Regions from separate parts of the Isachenkonia alkalipeptolytica genome, predicted to be linked through region 2. Evidence: riboswitches for the same ligand, from Rfam matches in the RefSeq annotation. Region 2 holds a riboswitch; the other holds the start of a gene.
The links. Region 2 has a riboswitch for magnesium ahead of mgtE (magnesium transporter). Riboswitches for the same ligand answer to the same signal wherever they lie in the genome.

Region 1 (8,272 bases), on a different contig from region 2:
AAAATGAAATCAACTACCGGGAGGAACAGCCCGGGGTGAAGAATCTGATCAACATCTATGCTACTATGGAAGGGATTTCCATCGAGGCCGCCATGGCTCACTTTGAGGGGGAAGGCTACGGCAAGCTGAAAAAGGATGTGGCGGAGGTTACCGTAGCCCATCTGCAGCCTTTTAAAGAAGAATACCGAAGATATATGGAAAACCCTGACCATTTGTTAAAGGTATCCAAACGGGGGGCAGAGAAGGCCCGGGAGCGTTCGGAGAAGACCATGGAGCGGGTAAAGGACCGTTTAGGATTGATTCGATAGCCGTTGATTCGGGAGAGTGAAAAGGAGGAGTGAGTACTGTGAAAGAATATAAATGGATTGTTATGATCATTTTTACCTTGACGGGACTTTCCATCGGCTTACTATTCTCCATTGAAGATCCCTCGGCTGCAGAAGTAACCCCGGAGGAAGTAGTTTATGAGCAGGAGATCGAAGAATTGGCATCGATTAATGAAAACCTTCGTCAGCGGATCCATAAGGTCCAGGAAGACGTGGAAACCCTGGAGGTGGATCTGCCGGCGGAGAACCCGGCCCTCACCACTTTAAGACAGGAAATCAAAACCTTTGAAATGCTGGCGGGAAGGCCGGACGTCAGAGGGCCGGGGGTTGAAATCATCCTCAGCAGCAGTAATGACGAAAATATCGCCATGATTGTGGATCACAAAAAATATTTGGTCAACCTGGTCAATGAGCTTCGGGTTTTCGGCGGAGAAGCCTTTGAAATTAACGGGCATCGCATTGTGGACCGGACAGAGATAACCCTGGCTGGAAATCACATCAATGTAAACAGCACTCCCATCGCCCCTCCCTATGAGGTGCAAAGCATAGGGAACCCGGGAGAATTAAAGCAGTATGTGGAGTACGGCACCTTTATTTTTGAGATGATGGAAGAAGACGGAGTAGTTGCGGAAATCAATTTTCATGATGAAATGGTTATTGAAGGATTCCGAGGAGAAAAGACCTTCCGATATTTTGAAGTGGTGGAGTAAGTTCCGGAGGTTTAATGCTTCAGAAATTTGTGGAAAATCAACTTGATGGGTAAATAGGAAATCACCACAACCAAAGACCAGAGAACAAAGGAGAAAAAACTTAAGGATCGGGCCCGGGCAACCAGTAAAAAGGCGGCAACCACCAGGGATAATAAATAGGTATCATGGGTTTTCAGGCTTTCTGTAAACTTTCGCTTAACCAGGATTCGGTCCATAAGGGAAAATATCAAAAATGTACGAACCCATTCAAATATTAAATATAGACCGGTGGTTAATAGGTCCATTATTGTCACCTCATTTAGAGAAATTTTGATATTACTAATGTACTACAGGGGAAAGGAGAAATCAAGATATGGAATCAGGCTGTCATTAATGTAAAAGAACTCCTCGGGATCTCTTATCCTCAGGAGTTTTTTTGTTGATATTTTCAGTTGATCTATTGTTTACTGTTGCTGTTACTATTAATAAAGATAGCAAAAGCCGATGGCTTTCGGACCCAAATGGGCCCCGATTACCGGGCCGATGATTTCAATCCCCACGGTTAGTTCCGGATGTTTTTCCTGAAGCTTTTGCCTAAGGCCCTCCGCCTCATCCTCCGCATTGATATGACAGATCGACAAATGAGTGGGTTGTTCAATGATCATAGAAACCATTTTATTCAAGGCCTTTTTCTTTCCCCGAACCTTATCAATGGAATACAGGATGCCATTTTCCAAGGTGATAATCGGTTTGATGTTTAAAACCGATCCCAGGGCGGCTTGAGAACCGGATAGGCGGCCGCCTTTTTTTAGGAAACTCAAGGAGCCTACGGTGACATAAACTTTCGCCCGTTTTTTTTGCGCTTCGATGGTTTTTACAATATCCTCCCGAGTATGCTCTTCCTCAATCAACTGTTTCGTAATTTTCACGAGATGATGAAGATTTGCCACGGCGGAGAGGGAATCAACCACGGAAATTTTGCCCGGCGCCACCATTTCCGCCGCGGAACAGGCACTGTTATAGGTGCCGCTAAGCTTTGAAGAAAGAGTCAGCACAATGATTTCTCTCTCGGGATTTTTCTCGAAGATCTTCTCAAAGATTTTGATAAAATCCCCGGTGGAGGGTTGGGAGGTGGAAGGGAAACTTTTGGAGTTTTCCAGCCGATTGTAAAAGTCATCAAATTCTCCTGGCAGGCCCTCAGGGTTCGTTTCCCCCTCGAAATTTATGTATAAGGGGACCCGGTGAATTTTCTCGTTTTCCAGGTAGGAAGAGGGGATATAGGCGGTACTGTCGGTCACTATCGTAATATTGCTCATCATCAACACTCCGTTCCTTAGGTTTATCCTTTACGTTAAGGTATAAGTATATCATAGCAGGAAATCCCTAAAAAGCAAAGAAATATTGATATATACGGTATAAAACCCTGGAGATTCCATTGCCAAACCCTGATAAAGAATGTTATAATTTTCTTAGAAATTGAATATCCTTGTTAGGTGAGGCTACTATATGAACACAGTCTACTGCTCAGAAATGTGGAGACACGCCAATGAGTATAACAGGCACTACCGGATTAAGGTTTTGCTTAATGTAGATGAGGGAGAACCTCTACGTTATATAGTGTCAAAGCTCAATGAATGCAGGAAGGCCATTTAAATGGATATTTAAAGACCTTCTTCTTCTGATGAAAGAAAAGAGGTCTTTTTTTAATATTGCCGAGGAAAACACCCAAAGGTACCCTTTTTAATACAGGGTAGAATAAGGAGGGAGAAGAATGAGCGCAGATAAATACCAAGACCTGCTGGAGGAGCTGATCGAGGCCCTGGATCGACAGGATAAGCCGAAGGTCAAAGAATTATTCGATGAGCTTCATACCTATGACAAAGCCCAGTTTTTAATGGATCTAACACCGGAGCAGCGGGAGATGTTTCGTCATTTTTCCGATGAAAATCTGGCAGAGATCCTGGAAGAACTGGAGTATGACGAACAAAGAATTTTAATTGAAGAGTTGGGACTTAAAAGAACCGCAGAGATTCTAGAGGAAATGTCCAGCGATGATGCGGCGGACTTACTGGGAGAATTAGAGGAAAAAGAAAGCGCGGAAATCTTTGCTCTAATGGATGACCAGGAGGAAGTGGACATCCGTAAACTGATGCAATATGAAGAGGACAGTGCCGGAGGCTTGATGACCGATGAGTTTATTACGATTCCGGATACCTACACCGCCGGGGATATATTGAATAAACTTCGCAATTTGGCACCAAAGGCGGAAACCGCCTATTACTTATACGTCACCGATGTACATTTAAATCTTCGAGGGGTGCTTTCCCTTCGGGAACTGATCGTGGCGGAGCCGGATACCAAAGTAGAGGATATTATGTCGGAGCGGGTGGTTTCCGTACCGGCGGAAATGGACCAGGAGGAAGTGGCGGAGATTATGGAAAAGTATGACTTTCTTGCTCTTCCTGTGGTCAAGGAAGAAAAGATCGTTGGAATTATCACCATTGACGATGTGGTGGATGTCCTGCAGGAAGAAACTTCAGAAGATATATACCGACTGGGTGGACTCTCCGGTAGTGAGGCGGAGCTTCGGGAAAGCAGCAGCAGCGCTTTTCAATCCGCCAAAAAACGTATTCCCTGGCTGGCAGGATTGTTATTTGTGGGCATTATGGCAGGAACGATCATTGAACAGTTTGAGGCAACCTTAGAAGCGGTAGCCGTGCTGGCGGTATTTATTCCCATGATGACCGGTATGGCTGGAAACACCGGAACTCAGTCCTTAACCGTAGTGGTTCGGGGACTGACTTTAGGAGAGTTTGAAGGAAAAGGAATTTTCCAAGTGATTCGCCGGGAAGCCGGTGTAGGGATTTTTATCGGTATTGCCAATGGAATCGTGATCACCATTATTGCTATGGTTTGGCAGGGAAATCCCATGCTTGGCGCTGTTATCGGAATGTCTTTGATGATTACCTTATTCGTTGCAACCTTAGCGGGAACGGTGATTCCCCTGATTATGGATAAGTTTAAGATCGATCCCGCCGTGGCATCGGGACCGTTTATTACCACGGTCAATGACTTGATCGGACTGACGATTTACTTTTCCATTGCCACCTACTTTATGGAACAACTAATGTAAAAACTTCCCCTCAATCATTGAGGAGACAAGGAGGGAGCAACATGACCGTAGAGCGATACGACAGTTTGTTGGAAGAACTGATCGAAGCCTTGGATGCCAAGGATAAAAATAAATTGAAGGAACTCTTTGATGAGCTGCACTCCTATGACAAGGCGCAGTTTTTAATGGATCTGACCCCGAAACAACGGGAGATGTTTCGTCATTTTTCCGATGAAGAACTGGCGGAAATACTAGAGGAACTGGATTATGAAGATCAAAAAGTGCTGATTGAGGAGTTGGGCTTTCAACGAACCGCCGGAATTTTGGAAGAAATGTCCTCCGATGATGCGGTGGATTTACTGGGGGAATTAGAGGAAGAGGAAAAACTGGAAATATTCCAGTTAATGGATGACAAAGAAGAGATTGATATCAAGAAGCTGATGCAGTATCCGGAGGATACCGCCGGGGGACTGATGACCAATGAGTTTATTACCATTCCTGATACCTTCACTACGGAGGATACCCTGAAAAGAATCCGTAAAATTGCACCCGATGCGGAGACGGCCTACTATATTTACGTGGTAGATGAAAAGAAAAATCTTCGAGGGGTACTGTCCCTTCGAGAACTGATCATTTCCCCACCGGATACTAAAGTGGAGGAGATCATGTTTGAACGGGTGGTTTCCGTGCCGGCGGAGATGGATCAGGAGGAAGTGGCGAGTATTATGGAAAAATACGACTTTCTCGCCCTTCCGGTGGTACAGGAAAACAAAGTGATGGGAATTATCACCATCGATGATGTGGTGGATGTACTCCAGGATGAAGCCTCGGAGGATATCTACAGGCTCGGTGGTTTCTCCGGTAGCGATCAGGATTTTAAAGAGGCCAGCACCAGTATTTTCAAATCCGCCCAACGACGGATTCCTTGGCTGGTATTACTGTTGTTTCTTGGATTGTTGGCGGGAAATATCATCGATCAGTTTGAGGATACCCTAGAGAGTGTTGCCATACTCGCGGTGTTCATTCCAATGATCGCCGATATGGCAGGGAATACGGGAACCCAGTCCCTAGCCGTCGTGGTACGGGGGCTGACCCTGGGAGAGTATGAAGAGGAAGGGGTATTCCCGGTAATACGAAGAGAAGCCGGAGCCGGGATCATCATCGGCATCGTAAACGGACTGTTAATCAGTGTCATCGCTACATTCTGGCAAGGCAACCCCATGTTAGGGGTGGTAATCGGACTGTCTTTGTTGATCACTTTATTTGTGGCTACCTTATCCGGTACCATTATCCCGTTGATTATGAACAAACTGAACATTGACCCTGCTGTAGCTTCGGGACCCTTTATCACCACCATCAATGATATGATCGGCCTGACAATTTACTTTAGCATCGCTACTTATTTTATGGAACATTTAGTATGATCTTACGAAACCTTTAACTTAGCAGGAAAGGGAGAAATACCTTGATGGACGTGAAAAATAGGACCCCCGAGATTTTTAGGGAGATTGAGGCGCCCAACGGAAAAGCCCCCGAAAAAAAGCTCATTTCCTAGGAAAGTCGGAAATGAGCTTTAATAAATTGTTGAAACTCCCGATCCAGGGGAGAAGAGGTGCGGTTTTTATGATATACAAAATAAAAGTGACGGAAGAGATTCACCTCTTTAATACGAATGGCTTTCAACAAACCATAGCGGAGTTCATCGGTGATGGCGTATTTTGATAAAAAGGATAGGCCCAGGCCCCGGCGAACGCATTGTTTAATCGCTTCCGTATTTTCGATGTAGGCAACGGTGTGCAGGGAAGTGAGTTGAATATCCTGTTTTTGCAACGCTTCCTCCACCAATTTCCGGCTACCGGAGCCTTCCTCCCGGAAAATATAGGGGTGTTCCAGGGCGGTTTCCAGGTTTATTTCCTCCGGCCAGGAGGTGAAGGGCTCGGTGTTGGGGGTTACCAGTAAAATTTCATCCTCCACAAGCTGCAGGTATTCCAACTGTTTATGAAAGCTCTTGGCTCCCACAAAACCAAAGTCGATGGATCCTTTCAGGATCCCTTCCACCACTTCCTTGGAATCGAAATGGGCCAGGTTATAGGTAATCTCCGGATATTCCCGGTGAAAGCCGTAGAGAATTTCCGGTAGCAGGTACTGCTCGGGGATGGTACTGCTGGCAATTTCAATATGGCCGATCATTTTCCCCTGGAACTTTGAGAGCTCCAGGGAGGCATCCTTTTTCAGGCTGATGATGGACCGGGCATAATCATAGAGGATTTCCCCCGAGGGGGTCAGGGAAATTTTTCGATTGGACCGATTGATTAAATTGGTATCCAGTTCCTTTTCCAAATTGGCAATATGATTGCTGACCGTGGGCTGGGTAAGGAATAGGGATTCCGCCGCCTTGGAAAAGCTTTTGTGTTTGGCAATGGCAATAAAGGTTTCAAGCTGTTTAATATCCATTAATAATCCTCCTAACGGGATAGTTCTTATCCTTTCAAGTATAATCAAAAATTTATCAGGTTGCAAATTGATGAAACTTATTTATTTTCATTTTATTATTTGAAATCGTGATTGATAACCCCTTGGAAATATGATACAAGTGAATTAGAGGAAAGAAGGTGAGGTTTTAATGAAAGAGTCAAAAAATGAAAACATTAAAGAAATGAATAAGGAAAAAGAGGAAATCCGTTTAACCCAATTAACCAAGAGTTCCGGGTGAGCGGGGAAAATCGGGCCGGATGTTCTGGCCGAGGTATTAAAGCATCTGCCGAAGGTGGAGGATCCCAGACTCCTGGTGGGACTGGACACCTCCGATGACGCGGCGGTGTATCAGTTAAACGACGAGCTGGCATTGATCCAAACCCTGGATTTTTTCACCCCCGTAGTGGACGATCCCTACACCTACGGACAAATCGCTGCAGCCAATGCGCTCAGTGATGTTTACGCCATGGGGGGAACGCCCACGGTGGCCATGAATATTGTTTGTTTCCCCAACTGCCTGGACCCTTCGGTGTTGAAGGATATTCTGTTGGGAGGAGCGGATAAAGTAAAGGAATCGGGAGCTCTGTTAGTCGGAGGACATTCCGTGGAGGATGAGGAGCCGAAGTACGGACTTTCCGTCAGCGGTATGGTTCATCCTACAAAAGTTTTGGCTAACAACACCGCAAAGCCCGGAGATATTCTGATTCTTACCAAACCCTTGGGGCTGGGGATTCTCAATACCGCCATCAAAGCGGAAATGACAACGAAGACCCAGTACCGGGACGCGGTTCATACCATGACCACGTTAAACAAATATGCGGTGGAAGCCCTGAAAGCCGTGGAAATTCATGCCTGCACCGATATCACGGGATTCGGCATCATCGGTCATGGAAAAGAATTAGCCGAGGGCAGCGGAGTATCCGTAGAGTTTTACAGTGACCAAATGCCGGTGATTGAAGGGGCAGAGGACTTGGCGAAAATGGGAATTATTCCCGGTGGTATGTATACCAATCGAAAATACATGGAAAATGCTGTGGAGAACCACAGTGAAAACGAGGCCATGCTGGATATTATGTACGACCCTCAAACCAGCGGCGGACTGTTAATTGCCATTTCCGAAGAAGATCGGGAAAAAGCTCTAAAAGCCCTGGCTACCATGGGAAAAACCGCCTTTTCGGAAGTGGGAAGGGTTGTGGAGAAAAAAGAAAAAGCGATCTATATTTATTAGTAAAGAAGAGAAAGGATTTCAGTCAATAAAATGAACGCCGGGAAGGACCTAGGTCCTTCCCGGCGTTCATTTTATTTTTTGATGGCAAGGGCTGAATGCTTTGGGGAATCACTTACTCCTCCGACGCCGTGTAAATCATACGGCTGTAGCAGTTTTCAAAGCCCATTTTCTCGTAGAGTTTGATGGCCCGCTTGTTGTAATTCTCCACATGGAGGGAAAGGTTCCCTTCGGTTAATTGAATCGCCTTATGAAGGATTTCCGTGGCGATGCCCCGGCCTTTGGTGTTTTTCCGGGTGGCAATGTAGGCCAGGTGGTATTTCGTCGCAAACTTATCAAATCCGAAATTGACGATGATGGAGATTCCTGCCACTTGTTTGTTATGGAAGGCGACTATCACAAAACCTTTGTCATAGGCATTATCCAGGGCGTTTTGTATCTCATC
Region 2 (8,272 bases):
TTGAGCCACGAAAGAAACAAAAAAACGGAGAAATTCAACAATATTATTAAGGCCATCGCTGAGAAGGAGGGTCTTCTCTTGGTGGATTTTTACGCCTGGCAGAAAAAGACCCTGGAAAAACTACAGAATAAAAAAGATTACTTTATAGATCCGGATCCGAAGCAAGTGGTGATCGATGGTTTAAAAAGCATTACAAGCCTGGGAAGAATGAGACTTTCCCAAAAGCGAAATTTAGTGCTCACCGTGGATGGGGTCCATTTAAATGATACAGGAGCTAAGGGTCTTGCAAAATTAGTCAGGGAAAAAGTGAAGTAGGCACAAAAGTGTACCATGGGGTCCGACCCCCTGGTACATTTTTTTGATTGAAACTGATAGGAAGCTGTGGTATATTTGACATGTTAGGTGACAAGACACCAAAAACCGGGAAAGGGTTGAATTCATGGATAAATATACGTTGATTCAAAGAATCCACCAATTGAAAAAAGAAAAGGGGGCCGTAATCTTAGCCCACCACTATCAAGTGGAGGAGGTAAAGGAAGTGGCGGACATCATTGGAGACTCCTTGGAACTGAGCCGAAAAGCCAGGGAAGTTAAGGCGAAAACCATTGTCTTAAGCGGGGTACATTTTATGGCGGAAAGTGTGAAAGTGCTGTCTCCCGATAAAAAAGTCTTGCTTCCCGTAAGGGATGCCGGGTGTCCCATGGCGGATATGATTGATGAAGAAAAGCTGGAAAGTTTTAAATCTGAGCATCCTAACGGCAAAGTGGTCTGCTATGTCAATACATCAGCAGAAGTAAAAGCAAAAAGCGATATTTGCTGTACCTCTTCTAATGCACTGTCTGTAGTAGATAGTATGGGAGCGGATCCGGTCCTCTTTATTCCGGACCAGAATCTGGGAAACTACGTAAAACAACATTCGAAAAACAATAACGTTATACCCTACGAGGGATACTGCATTACCCATCACCGAGCAAGAAAAGAAGACGCAATAAAGGCCAAAGGAAAGCATCCTGAAGGAAAGTTCCTGGCACACCCGGAATGCCGGCAGGAAGTCTTGGAAGAAGCGGACTTTATCGGAAGTACAACGGCCATTATCAACTATGCCAAAGATTCTAATAGTAAAACCTTTATTATCGGAACGGAAATGGGGGTGGTGGAGAGCTTAAAAAAACAACTGCCCAATAAAAACTTTTTTCTGCTGGCTCCCAGCTTTATTTGCAGCAATATGAAAAAGACCCGGTTAAAGGATGTTTACCGGGCGTTGAAGGAAGAAGAACATGAAATCCATTTAGAGGAACAGACCCGTAATAAAGCAGAAAAAGCTCTATCTAATATGCTGGCCGTATCTATAAACAGTCCTAAATCATTATAAGAGGTGGGAGCGTATGAATCAAGGGATGGAAAAAAGCTCGGCAACCCCAGAGTCATTTGGTATAACTCCGGAATATTTCGATGTGATTATTATCGGAACTGGAATTGCCGGGATGTTTACCGCATTGAGTATCGAGAGGAAACTGAAGGTATTGATGATCACCAAGGAAACCCTGGATCGTAGCACCAGTAACATGGCCCAAGGGGGGATTGTTTCGCCTATTTTTGGTGAAACCTTATATCAGGATACTCTAAAGGCGGGAGGGTATGTAAACGATCCCAAACGTGTAGAAATATTGGTGAAGGAAGGGTCGAAACAAATTGAAAAGCTCATAGAGTGGGGGGTTCCATTTGATCGGGATTCGGAGGGCAATCTTCTAGCAACCCGGGAAGGAGGTCACTCCGGGAGAAACATCCTTCACTGCAAAGATGAAACCGGAAAAAAAATAATGACCGGACTGGAGAGGAAGCTTCGGAATAAAAAAGGGGTTACCCTACTGGAAGAAACCTATGCTTATCAACTTACGGACTTTTCGGACTGGCAGAATAGTTCTAATAATCAAGGGGATGAGAATCAAGGTGCCGGGGAAAGCAAAGAAGACCCGGGGAACAGAGAAAAAGGCGGCATGGTATCGGTAATTCTTCCGACGGGTGATGTCGGAAAGTTTTACAGTCCGAACATAGTGATCGCCACTGGTGGCATCGGGGGGCTGTATCAGCACACTTCAAATCCTGAAGGCAACACGGGTGACGGTATAGCCCTTGGTAAATCTCTGGGAATCGAAATAAAAAACATGGAATTTAATCAATTTCACCCCACTTACTTTCAGGCTAAAGAAGGTACAGGTTTTTTAGTGACGGAAGCCCTACGGGGAGAAGGGGCAACACTTCGTAATGGAGAAGGGGTGGCTTTTATGAAAGAACGACATCCTATGGGAGACTTAGCCCCAAGGGATGTGGTGGCAAGAGGAATTTTTGAGGAACTTCAAAAAGTTCCAAAGACCATGGTTACAGTGGATATATCCCATCGGGAGGAAAACTTCATCAAGCAGCGGTTTCCGAAGATTTATCGAAAAGCATTAAAAAGAGGCTATGACATTACAAAGGAACCCCTGCCGGTAACGCCAGCCAGTCATTATATCATGGGAGGCATTGCAGTGGATGACTATGCCGAAACATCAATTCCGGGAATATTTGCTGTGGGGGAATGTGCTTGCAGTGATATTCATGGAGCCAATCGCCTAGCCAGTAACTCCCTATTGGATGCCATTGTTTTTGCAGGAAGAGCAGCTAATAAAATTACCGAAGCATTTCCTGAAACGATACAGGAAGAGTCTGTCCAAAGAATTACGTTGAATTGCAACAGTTTTCTGGAAAACAAGAGTTATAGAGAGTTTAGCTGGTCTCATGAGGAACTGAGGGCTTTTCGAAAAGCGTTGAAGAAGGATACACAAAAAGTTTTAGGCATTATAAAAAAAGACCGCCTGTTAAGTGAATTTCTTTTGGATCAGGAGCTTGCTTTAAGACTGTTTGATGATAAAGATCCCCCCAAAAAATGGACAGGGAAGGAAAAAAGAGATTTTCATGAAGTTAAAAATCATTTAACCGTTGCCCGCGTAATGACCAAGGCGGCACTTGAGCGAGAAGAGAATATTGGAGCCCATTACAAAGTGCAAGATGAAAAGAACCCTTAAAAATAGAAAATGATTAAAAGAAAAGAAAATAATTTACTGCAGAGGAGTTTATAAATATGAGGGAATACGGATTAGAGAAATTAATCGAAAGGGCTTTCGAAGAGGACTTCCCCTACGGAGATTTGACCACGGATGCACTGGTTTTGGGTAGAAAATCAGGAAAAGGGACAGTAACCGCAAAGGAGGATGGTGTGTTTGCAGGAGGTTTTGTATTCAAAGAAGTATTTTCCCGGTTAGATGAGGGCATCACCGTAACTTTGTCGGTGAAGGAAGGGGAAATTGTTCAAAATGGTCAGGAAGTAATTACCATAGAAGGCCCTTTAAACTCCATTCTAAAAGGTGAGCGGATCGCGTTGAACCTTTTGCAGAGACTTTCCGGAATTGCCAGTGCCACAAAAAACTACGTTGAAAGAATACAAGGTACTAAAGCGCAAATCACCGATACGAGAAAGACTACCCCAGGGCTTCGAGCCTTGGAGAAAAAAGCGGTGCAGTTAGGAGGCGGAATCAATCACCGTTTCAGTTTAAGTGACCATGTTCTGATCAAGGATAACCATATTATTGCCGCCGGGGGAGTGAAGCCTGCTATTAGAGGATGTCGTAAGGGTCTGTCTCACACGGTCAAAGTTCAAGTGGAAGTAAAAAATTCAGCAGAGCTTACCCAAGCAATCGAAGAAAATGCGGATATGATATTACTTGACAATATGACAATACAAGAAATGAAAGAAGCAGTGGACTTCACAGACGGCCGTGCAGTGCTGGAGGCTTCGGGAAATGTAACCTTAGAGCGAGTCGAAGATATTGCAAAAACCGGAGTAGATATTATTTCCATTGGGGCTCTGACCCATTCGGTAAAGGCCATGGATTTCAGTTTAAATATTAACTAAAGTTCTGAACTTGACGCAGGGAACGTGTCCATCTCCGGGCAAGAGGATTATTCGAAAAGTATATTGGAAGAGTTGATGCTGAAAAAGGAGACCATTGAAGATATTATTGCAGAAAGAGAAATGGAACTGGAAGAAAGCCCGCATACAGGAGAAACAACGGTATAAAGCTAAGATAATAATGAAAGGTGCGCCGAAATCGGCGCCTCATGTTTTGTTTTGAGTCTATTATAGATTTAGGAAATATAGGTAAGAAGTTTCCTAGGGAAAAATCAGGGTATGTATTTCCTAAGAAATTTTCGTGAAAACAAAAAAGGAGGAGGTACCGTGATTTATACAATTATCTTAATTATCTTAGCTATATGGTTGGCTGGTTTTGTACTGGAAATTGCCGGCGGACTGATCCACTTACTTTTGATCCTGGCAATAGCCGTATTTATTTTTAATCGGTTATCGGGACGCAAATAAAACGTCATAGAACGATTTTTTTCTATTGACTAATTATTTGGATGATGATAGCATATATTTGTAAGTTAAAAATAATAAAAATTGAATTTAATGATCTTGTTAGGAGAGACTCCTAGATGAACATAGGTTGTTGCCCAAAAATGTGGAGACACGCCAATGGGTAGAACAGGCACGATCGGATTAAGGTCTGCTTAAGGCAACTGATTCTATAAAGAATCTACGTCATCTAGTGTTGAAACCAGTACGAGGAGAATCGTTTGTTGTTTGAATGAAGCCGTTAGGCTTTATTCATGTTCCTTTGATATAAAAACGACTTCTCGGAGTCGTTTTTTTTAATGGAGTTAAAACTAATCGGTTCTCGATTTAATAGGGAGGTGAGCCCATGGACCCCGACGGACAATTTTGCGAAAACAGAAAGGAAAAAAACCAAACCCTTATAAACGAAAAAAAGCATTTGGAGGAGGAAGTACCATGAACAACATTAATGAAAAAAAGTTCTTGTACGGGCTCACATCAAAAATGAAAGTATCAAAGATTTAAAGGAAACCTTAAAAGAGTTATCGGAAATTGAAATTTTAGAACTACTAAGGGACTTTGCATCGGAGGACCAAGTGATGATCTTTCGGTTGTTGGAAAAGGAACGGGCATTGAATATTTTTGAAGAACTGGATCAGTTTTTACAGCAAAAATTAATCGAATCTTTCACAGATAGTCGGGCGGAAGCGTTAATCCAGGAAATGGCCCCCGATGATCGTGTAAAACTCTTTGACGAAATGCCGGCGAAGGTTACAAAACGTCTTTTGGAAACCCTCCCCAAGGATAAAAAGGAAGAAACCGCCCTGTTGATGGGTTTTGAGCCGGAAACCGCGGGACGTCTAATGAATCCCTCTTATATGAAGATTAAAAAAGAGGATACGGTTCAGGAAGCTCTCAAAAAAGTACAAAATGCAGCAGAGGATATTGAGAGTATTTACACCCTATACGTTACTGATGACAAACGAAAGCTTGAAGGAGTAATTTCTTTAAGAGAAGTGATGATGGGAAAAGAAGATCAAAAGATCAAAGAACTGATGAATGAAAATGTCATAAAGGTTCAAACTGATACGGATCAGGAAGAAGTGGCGGGAATCCTAAAAGATCTGGATTTTATGGCAGTTCCTGTAGTGGATAAAGAATCCCGATTAGTAGGGGTAATTACCTATGATGACGGAATGGATATATTAGAAGAGGAAATGACTGAGGATATTTATGATAAAGCGGGATTGGCAAATTTGAAAACAAAAGAATCTTCTCGAAGCGCAAAATTAATTGACGGTAGTATTCTGCAGATTTGGGCGGTCAGATTACCATTTTTAGTTATTGCATTATTTGGAGGTCTTGCGGCGGGAGCAGTTATCGGTGCCTTTGAAGAGTCCTTGGAAGCTATTGCGGCAGTGGCTATATTCATTCCGGTTATTATGGATATGGGTGGAAATGCCGGTACCCAATCCTCCACTATTTTTGCAAGAGGGTTCATTTTAGGCCATATCACGCCGGATCGATTCTTGAAGCATTTGGGAAAAGAGGTTTTGGTAGGAGCTAGCATGGGTACATTGGTAGGAGTAGTAGCAGGACTGATTGCCAATGCATGGCAGCCGATTGAAGGGCTGGGTTTGGCCGTAGGGCTAGCTTTAGGACTCACCATGACCATTGCCACAACCCTCGGGTTTATGATTCCCTTCCTTTTGCAGAAGTTTGGAGTGGATCAAGCGGCAGGTTCCGATCCAATTATTACAACAATAAAAGACATTAGTGGACTCTTAATCTACTTTTTACTGGTTAATCAATTTCTTGGACATTTAATGTAAAAAACGATAAAAATTGAAGTAGGGACGTGTAATAATGGTATCAATGGAGTTTTTAATACGAATTATATTTGCATTTTTGCTGGGGGGCGCCATCGGGTTTGAGCGTCAGCAGCGACAACGTATGGCTGGTGTTCGAACCAACGTACTGGTGAGTCTGGGAGCATTTTTGTTTATTACCCTGTCCACCATGATCGAGGGAGAAGGGAGCCCCACTCGAATGGCAGCCCAAGTGGTATCGGGAATCGGTTTTCTCGGCGCCGGAGTAATTATTCGCCAAGGGACTAATATTCGGGGGCTTAATACTGCGGCAACCCTTTGGTGTGCGGCGGCCATCGGTGTACTCACCGGTTTCGGATTTATTGCAGAAGCCGTAGTTGGGACCATTTTTATTCTCTTTGCCAATATTTATTTACGACTTTTCTTAAAGAAAATCAATCTGCCCTCCACGTCTAAAGATGAGGATCAAGAGGAAATTCATTACCGAATAAAAGTGCGGTGCAATGAGGAAGTTGAGTTTCAAATCCGCGCTCTCTTAATTGATTTAATGGCAAAGGAGGACCTTTTGCTTAGCTATTTAAAAAGTGAGGAGCAGGAGGATACCGGTGACGTCAAGATTTTTGCAGACATCGTAGCCTTCGAAAAATCCCATAAAGAGATTGAAGAACTGGCTGGAAAGCTGAGTCTTGAGAAACATGTTACCTCCGTGGGCTGGAAGGCTAGTGTGTAAATAGCCTTTCGATAAGCAAAGCACCGACCTTAGTGTCGGTGTTTTTTAGAATATATCATTAGGAAGCAGGAGATTTCCTTGATGGTATCGAATATTATAAAGGGACTGTAGAATAAAACTTATCAGTAGCTAACACGTATCAATTAAAGGAGGAACAGGATCATGAGAAAGATTTTGGTACTGCACGGAATCAATCATAATATGTTTGGAAAACGAGATCCGAAACAATACGGTACCGTAACCCTGGAAGAAATTAATCGCCGTATCCTTGAGCTGTCCGAGACCTTAGAGGTGGATGTGGAATTTTTCCAAACAAACCACGAAGGAGAAATGTGTGATCGAATTCATAGAGCTTATGAGGACATGGTTGATGGAATTGTGATCAATGGAGGAGCCTGGACCCATTACAGCTACGGAATCCGAGACGCCCTGGATATTCTTGAGGTGCCCATAGTGGAGGTGCACATGTCTAATGTGTATGCCAGGGAGTCCTTTCGGCACCATTCAGTATTTGGGGAAATCGTTCAAGGAGTAGTCTCCGGTTTCGGAGTAGACAGTTATCTGTTAGGTCTTCGGGCAGCAGTAGCGTCGATGGAATAGTTAGGATGAATAACTTTTGGTGTTTCATCGAGGAAAAATATACTGCACAAGTGATACGAGGAGTGACAATATGAAGAAAATAATCAGTGGAAAAACAAGGTTGGTTGGATTATTAGGGGATCCTGTGGAACACAGCTCATCCCCTTATATTCAAAATGCTGCATTTACAAAACTGGGGTTGGATTATGTCTACATGGCCTTTACCGTCAATCAGGAAAACCTGACGGAGGGAGTGCAGGCGTTGAAGACTTTGGACGCTCTGGGATTTAATGTGACCATGCCGAACAAAGAAGCGATTATCCCCCTCCTTGATGAAGTTTCCAAGGAGGCGAAACTGATCGGCGCGGTTAATACCGTGAAAATCACCGACAAAAGGTTAAAGGGATACAACACCGACGGAATGGGATTTGTAAAATCCCTAAGGGAGGAGGGGATTTCCCTTGGGGAGGAAAAATTTGTACTGGCCGGGGCTGGGGGAGCGGCAAGAAGCATTGCGGTTCAGTTAGCCCTGGAAGGTGCAAAAGAAATCGTGATTCTTAGCCGAAAGGGGGCTGACGGAGAGGTTATATGCAACGGGATCCGGGATAACATCCCCGGAGTGCTGGTAAACGGCGATAAGCTTACGGATGCAGCTTTAGAAAAAGAACTCAAAACTGCAGGGGTGTTTGTCAACTGTACCCC

Region 1: linked by a shared signal. The riboswitch ahead of mgtE (magnesium transporter) and the one ahead of mgtE (magnesium transporter) in region 2 are both predicted to bind magnesium.

The regions. Positions count from the first base shown of each region.
Region 1 covers NZ_SUMG01000002.1:206,679-214,950, reverse strand. The annotation lists gene trpS (tryptophan--tRNA ligase) at 1-308, shown strand, start outside; gene ISALK_RS15295 (DUF881 domain-containing protein) at 347-1,036, shown strand; gene ISALK_RS02750 (hypothetical protein) at 1,048-1,320, opposite strand; gene ISALK_RS02745 (DegV family protein) at 1,498-2,331, opposite strand; M-box (ykoK) riboswitch at 2,494-2,662, shown strand; gene mgtE (magnesium transporter) at 2,787-4,148, shown strand; gene mgtE (magnesium transporter) at 4,190-5,551, shown strand; gene ISALK_RS02730 (selenium metabolism-associated LysR family transcriptional regulator) at 5,679-6,581, opposite strand; gene selD (selenide, water dikinase SelD) at 6,784-7,830, shown strand; gene ISALK_RS02720 (pyridoxal-phosphate dependent enzyme) at 7,943-8,272, opposite strand, start outside.
Region 2 covers NZ_SUMG01000001.1:309,454-317,725, forward strand. The annotation lists gene ISALK_RS01455 (SGNH/GDSL hydrolase family protein) at 1-315, shown strand, start outside; gene nadA (quinolinate synthase NadA) at 440-1,372, shown strand; gene ISALK_RS01465 (L-aspartate oxidase) at 1,386-3,065, shown strand; gene nadC (carboxylating nicotinate-nucleotide diphosphorylase) at 3,122-3,952, shown strand; gene ISALK_RS14990 (hypothetical protein) at 3,977-4,117, shown strand; gene ISALK_RS15200 (lmo0937 family membrane protein) at 4,277-4,417, shown strand; M-box (ykoK) riboswitch at 4,506-4,676, shown strand; partial or broken gene mgtE (magnesium transporter) at 4,927-6,264, shown strand; gene ISALK_RS01485 (MgtC/SapB family protein) at 6,299-6,991, shown strand; gene aroQ (type II 3-dehydroquinate dehydratase) at 7,154-7,591, shown strand; gene ISALK_RS01495 (shikimate dehydrogenase) at 7,662-8,272, shown strand, end outside.